DNA from 2 places in the Paenibacillus marchantiae genome. Region 2 is predicted to be linked to the other one. Evidence: riboswitches for the same ligand, from Rfam matches in the RefSeq annotation. Region 2 holds a riboswitch; the other holds the start of a gene.
What was found. A riboswitch is a leader RNA that binds a small molecule or an ion and turns the genes downstream of it on or off. The one in region 2 is predicted to bind ZMP and ZTP.
Positions count from the first base shown of each region.

Region 1: another riboswitch for ZMP and ZTP. It lies ahead of PTQ21_RS20535 (bifunctional 5,10-methylenetetrahydrofolate dehydrogenase/5,10-methenyltetrahydrofolate cyclohydrolase); the one in region 2 lies ahead of PTQ21_RS02485 (TIGR01440 family protein).

Region 1 is NZ_CP118270.1:4,520,266-4,523,676, reverse strand. Features, by position in the region: gene PTQ21_RS20550 (nitroreductase family protein) at 1-411, opposite strand, end outside; gene PTQ21_RS20545 (MarR family transcriptional regulator) at 423-905, opposite strand; gene PTQ21_RS20540 (stalk domain-containing protein) at 1,173-1,985, shown strand; ZMP/ZTP riboswitch at 2,067-2,148, shown strand; gene PTQ21_RS20535 (bifunctional 5,10-methylenetetrahydrofolate dehydrogenase/5,10-methenyltetrahydrofolate cyclohydrolase) at 2,200-3,051, shown strand; gene PTQ21_RS20530 (DUF817 domain-containing protein) at 3,264-3,411, shown strand, end outside.
Region 2 is NZ_CP118270.1:508,350-511,760, forward strand. Features, by position in the region: gene PTQ21_RS02480 (serine hydroxymethyltransferase) at 1-707, opposite strand, end outside; gene PTQ21_RS02485 (TIGR01440 family protein) at 941-1,534, opposite strand; ZMP/ZTP riboswitch at 1,676-1,757, opposite strand; gene PTQ21_RS02490 (low molecular weight protein arginine phosphatase) at 1,874-2,446, opposite strand; gene PTQ21_RS02495 (manganese efflux pump MntP) at 2,571-3,131, opposite strand; gene PTQ21_RS02500 (L-threonylcarbamoyladenylate synthase) at 3,305-3,411, opposite strand, start outside.

The sequences.
Region 1 (3,411 bases), 3.0 Mb from region 2:
CAGCATTCCTAACCCTTTTTCCCATCCCAGCAGTTGGAAGCTCTGCATCATCCCGCAGGCAGCCGCATAATTGCGGTCATTGGTCAGACGATCCGGTCCTACAGTCGACATAACAATGACATGAGCAGGAATATCGGTAAACCTCTTTTTAAACACATCCAGCAGTTTTCCCGGAATCAACTTGCCGAGCTTGCTCTGCGACATCTGTTCCAGCATGCAGTCCACCAACCGTTTGCGTGCTTCGGGAGTTCCGGCATAAACAACACGCCATGAGCCAGATTCAACAGATGGTTGAAGCCGTGTAGCCTTGTGCAGCAATTCAACAACCAACTCCTGTTCCACCGGTGTAGAATTACATTTACGAATACTTCTGCGTTCCCTGATCAATTCTGCCAGACTCAAGTGTTTCACTCTCCTTCAGTTTATCTGGATTCCATATCCATGCTGCTGTCTTGAAGAAATTGAAGTATTATTTTCAGCTCCGGTTCCGAATATTTGTCCAAAGAACGATAGAACCGTTCAGCCTCAAGTACATGTAAACGTTCATGCAGTTCAAAGATCTTTTTGCCTTGCGGTGACAACCGGAAGTAGCTCTCCTTTTTGTTGTCATTCATTTTCGTACGTTTGACGAATCCTTCCTCCAGCAGTTTGTTGCCGATCTTGGTAATACTCGCTTTGGACAAATTCATCGCCTCAGCAATACCTGTGTTGTTTATAGGCTCATGCTTGCCAATGCAATCTATCATATGAACCGCGGTCAAATGCTGAGGGATTTTGTCCATGCTTTCCCGCTGGGCGATACTTAGAAAATGTTCAATTTCCGTATCCTTGTGATTCTCATATACATGTAAAAACCGGATAAATTGGTCATACAGTAACTGTTTTGTTCGATCGTTTGAATCCATTCTTCAATCGCTCCTTATTTACTTATAAACAATAAAAAAACCTTGAATGATTATGCTAATTCAGGAAATTAATCTGAAATAGTTTACTTGTTAACAATATATCACGAGTGAGAACAGTTATCAACTATTTCCTCTGGTAAAAGAAAAAAATTAGAATTAAGCCCTAGGCTACCTTACTGCTTGGAGAATGGCATCTTACATACAGAAACATTTTCTATTTTGATAACGTCTACATATTCAAATAATTAATCCTTAGTGGAGGAGCCTATGTTTAAAAAAATCACTATTTCCTTGCTGACAACGACTCTGCTCATCCTGCCGAGCTTTGCGGCTACCGGGGAAGCTGCAAACCAGTACATCACAATGGATACTGGCATGCTACAAAATAATCGTGTTCTAATTCCGTTACGGGCAGTGTCCGAAAACTTGGGAGCGGAAGTTAACTGGAACAAAGAACTAAAAAATATCACCATGACCAAAGGTGAAACGACAATACTTTTGACCATTAACTCTAAAAAGATATTGGTTAACCAAGAGGCAGTTTCTCTGGATGTTCCTGCGGAATTAAACGATAACACCACCTATGTCCCGGCGCGGTTTATCAGTCAAACTTTAGGCGCTGACGTGCAATGGAATCAACAAACCAGCCAAGCAACTATTACTCTTGATGGTAAGCAACTACAGGTAACGATGGCAAAACCCAAAGTGCAAGTGCCCAATACAAAGAGAATAACGGCCAAACAACAGCAAATCTTCGTTGACAAATTAAATGAAGCGACAAATCTGTCGTCGATTAAGCAAATTCGGACGTACTTTAGCACCTATTTTACAGATCGTTTTATCAATCAAATTATTCAGGATAAAGGGCTGGAATATGACTTTAAATTCAAAATCATTAGCCAATCCAGCCTGACTTACCCTGACAGTAATACAGCTAGATTAAGTCAATACTCGGGTTCTAGTTCCGTTTACGGTAACAAGGAAACACTCTACCGAAGTGCCACACTCGTCTATACAAATAAGGGCTGGAAAGTAGATCGTGTTGAATTTTCATTAATAGACGAGATACTTAATCCTTAAGATCATCTCTCTCTATAAGAGAAATCCATTAACTATTGAACAATTTTGCTTTTTCAAGTACTATCAATCTAAACAATTTAAACGATCATATGTAACTGGCGAACACGGTGAACCGTGAGGGAGCATATGGTTTTGTAATAAGCCGTACGCCTGGGCAGAGGTAAGGAATATTTATTTCCTTGCCTCTTTTTTATGTTGAAAGGGCGATGTGAAAATGAGTACTGACAAACTGATCTTGAATGGACAAACGGTAGCAGATTTTATGAAGGAAGACATGGCCTCGAAGGTTGCCATTCTTAAGGAAAAAGGCATTCAGCCTTGTCTCGCTACAATTCTCGTCGGAGATGATCCTTCTTCAGCGACTTATGTGCGTATGAAAGGAAATGCTTGTGCTCGCTTAGGCGTGCAATCCATTAAGGTCGTTCTTTCTGCGGATACCACCACGGATGAATTAATTCAAGAAATAAACAAGCTAAATGATGACCCTTCCGTACACGGTATTTTGCTTCAGCACCCTGTCCCGAATCATATCGATGAAAGAGCAGCTTTTGATGCCATTAGTATCGAGAAAGACGTTGACGGTGTTACGACTCTCGGTTTTGCACTTAATGCTTTTGGAGACGCAGAATTCCCTTCCTGTACACCACAGGCTATTATGCGCATTTTGGATTTCTACAATATTCAGATCGAGGGCAAACATGCAGTTGTCATCGGAAGAAGTCCAATTCTGGGCAAACCTGTCTCAGCCATGCTGCTCAACCGGAATGCAACGGTGACGACTTGCCACTCCAAAACCGTGAATCTGGAAGAAATCGTGAAGCTTGGCGATATCATAATTGCAGCCGTGGGCAAACCGCTCTTTGTTAAAGGAGACTGGATTAAACCAGGTGCTGTCGTTATTGATGCAGGTTATAACAAAGGCAACGTCGGAGATGTGGACTACGAAGCTTGCTTTGTTCCTTCTTCAGCAATTACACCTGTACCGGGCGGTGTTGGTCCTGTAACGATTGCGACGCTCATTGAACATACGATTAAATCTGCCTACAAGCTGTCTGAAAATGCATAATTGAATTAGCCAAAAAACAAGGTCCCTCCAGTTGACGAGGGGCCTGTTTTGTCTTTGAATAAGCTCGAATTGAAAATAAGAAAATATATAGATCTTTTTTTCTCTTTTTACAAACGGACCATATCTATATTATTATGAACAAGGCTTAGGAAGGAGATAAACATAACTTGAAACCTTTAGTACAGCTCCTGCATTTTGGTTATCATCAGGCGATGAGTTGCATTTTTCCTGTGGCGATCTTTGGAACGTTGGCCCTTTCTAGCGTAATTCAGATACCCTTTCTTTATCGCTATGATGCCATTCTGCTTGTTTTATTAGCAGTACAATACCTTATGTACCGGAGCGGATTGGAAACACGTG
Region 2 (3,411 bases):
ATCATACCACCACGAGGTCCACGCAACGTTTTGTGAGTTGTTGTCGTTACGAAATGCGCATGTGGAACCGGGCTTGGATGCAAGCCTGCAGCTACCAGTCCTGCAATGTGAGCCATATCCACCATGAACAAAGCACCTACATCATTAGCGATGGAAGCAAGCTTTTCAAAATCAATGATACGCGGATATGCACTTGCACCTGCAACGATCATGCGAGGGCGATGTTTAAATGCCGCTTTGCGCACTTCATCATAATCAATCAGGAATGTATCTTCTTGTACACCGTAAGCCACGAAATTGTACAGCAATCCGGAAGCATTAACCGGGCTACCATGTGTGAGGTGTCCGCCATGCGCAAGGTTCATACCAAGCACAGTATCACCTGGTTTCAAAGCCGCAAGGTATACTGCCATGTTCGCTTGTGCACCGGAGTGAGGTTGAACATTCACATGTTCTGCTCCAAACAATTCTTTGGCACGATCACGCGCGATATCTTCTACGATATCCACATGCTCACAACCACCGTAGTAACGTTTGCCTGGATATCCTTCAGCGTACTTGTTAGTAAGTACAGATCCCATTGCCTCAATAACCGCTTCGCTTACGATATTCTCGGACGCGATCAGCTCAATGTTGTTTTGTTGACGTTTCAGTTCAAGATTCATCGCTTCCAGTACTGCCGGGTCATTCTTGCGCAATTGTTCCATGATTAAATTCCTCCCAGTTATAAGTGAAGTTATAAAGCGAAACTACAGTGGTTACACTCCTGACTTCGATTGCATCACCATCTTCCGATCGCTGTTATCCCCAGATTTTTCTGAACTCCCTTATAATAAGGGGGAAATCCGGGGATAAAGGCGAACGCTTTGCTTCTTCAGATTGGTGTTGCACTCTCCGTTTTCGTGTAAAGTCTAATTTGGCTTTAAATAGGTTGAAGATATCAGTCACAAAATGTCGAATCTGGTTGCTCTTCCATACGATACACTGCACGCTCGCCGCCAATCAACTTCGGACGGGTCAGTGCTGTAGTTACACGGGCATCACCGATGTAGCGGAGTGCTGTTCTGAAAGGTACTGCCACATGCCGCAAATGCATGCCAATCATCGTCTCCCCAATATCCAGTCCCGCATGGGCCTGCACATGTTCAGCCAGGCATGGATCGGTCAGCGAGCGATACGCTGCGGATGCCATGGAACCACCTGCTTTGGGCACAGGTACTGCACCCACTTCAGTCAATCCAAGACGTTTAAGCAGTGAACGCTCCATAACCAGCGCACGGTTCAGGTGCTCACAGCATTGGAATACAACATCAAAACCGAACTCCTGCTGCACCTCGCGTATACCCGCAAGAAGCTGCTGCGCTACTTCAACAGCACCGCTTGTACCAATCCGTTTGCCTGCAACTTCACTTGTACTTGTACCGATCACAACGATCTGTCCAGGTCCAAGCTGTCCGGCAAGCGCCAGTTCACGCAGAATGGATGTGGTCTGTTCATGCAATCCGGGTTGTTCCGAATCTAACTCAATAGTCATCCTATCGCCTCCCGATAAAATCATGCCCGGCTTCCTCTTGGCTGCCCTTGGTATTCTCTTGTATGGCATTTCAGGTACTATTATAGCGAATAATCAGATGAAAGACGAAAAAAAGAGCAGTCTGCGGGTAACGCAGAATTGCTCTTTTGCCCAGGCGACCGGCCGTTTGTTCCGGTGCTCCATCGTGGTTATGCCCACTTCGTCGCCAGTTACACCGGATCCCTGTTTTCCCATTCATCATAAAACAACCTGCGTTTAAAATCAACGGGTAATTTACATCCCATGTACGTTTTTTATATGGAAATCTATCGGTACCTGGGAATGATTAAACGAATCCAATTACTCCAACTTGTCCAAAAGTCTGTCGAGCGCAGTCCGAATCTCTGCCGCAGCGATGTTGTAATCGTCGCGACTTCCGCCAAACGGGTCCGAAATATCAAAGCTCGGAATGCGTTGTCTAATCTCGATTGCCCGCTCACGTTCAGATGCCAAAATCTCCTGACCTAGCGCACGTTTCATTTCGAATGTCGCAAACAGGCTGTCCAATTCCTGAAGATCATTCAAGACTTGCTCGTCATTTTCCGCATACTCTTTCAAGGTATACGTCTTGTGTACCGAGTCAGGAAAAACCTGCATGACATGCTGTTTATGACTGCGTGTTAACGTGAGAATCAGGTCGGCCCAGCCGACTAGGTTGGAGCTAAGAAGCGTCGAATGTGGGGGTCCCTCAACGTTGTGATCCCTTAATACGGCCTCCGCATGACGGGAAATGGGCATGCCCGTTGTTGCGGCTACACCTGCGGAACGAACGTCCACCTGAATGCCCCGCTCAGACGCCAGTTTACGTAAAAGTCCCTCCGCCATGGGGCTGCGACATGTATTCCCTGTACATACAAACAAAATATGTTTCATTGTGGTTAGCCTCCCCATTTTGCAAATGTTGTCGAATCATGTTTGAAACTCCATCTGAACCAATGAAACTCTTAATTATATATTGAAGACTGCACTAGGCTGTAATTATGGTTAACGTCGTTTTTTAAAATATAAACAAAAGTCCAAAAGCGAGCAAGATCGCTCCGCCGACCGCTTCTCCGTAATCCCCCATGTTCTGGCTCACACGCCGTCCCAACATCAGACCCATGACGGACATTGCTCCACCACAGACACCAAAAGCCAGTACCGTTAACACCAAGTCACTGCTGAACATGCCGAGCGAGACTCCAACGGAAAACGAATCCACACTGACACTCAGTGAGAACAGTATCACACCGAGCAAAGATCGATGATCCACCAGTTTGGTATCTCCCTCCCGGAAAGCGTTCAAGATCATATGGGCGCCGAGCAGGACCAGCAGACCGCCAGCTGCATACGTCGTAATGTCACCAAGTAAGGAACTGACATATTTGCCCGTATACATGCCGATGAGCGGCATGATGATGTGAAACAGGGCCGTTACGGTACTGATTCGCAATACATCTCTCATACGAATGCCCTTCATGCCAATCCCGATGCCGAGTGAGAACGCGTCGAGTCCGAGAGCGACGGCCATAATCAAAATGGTTACCAACTGCCCTACATGGGCAGACACATCCCACATCCCCATACCCCCAAGTCACGTAAAGGTTCTTGTACACCTTATGCGGACAAGGACATAAACATGACCTGAGAAGACATTTTGCAATCCCAGCTCAAAAAAATGGAATTGCTAGTCGTAACTAGAGGACGAGTGCCAGAGGGAAATATTCATAGCGATATTATGAAAAAAGGGAGCTATCGGTCACCGACCTGAATGAGTCGGTGACCTGCCGCCTTGAGCAGCCGGTTCATGACGGCTGCTCCCAGCCCTTCGCGTGAGCAGGCTTCAGCCACAATATATG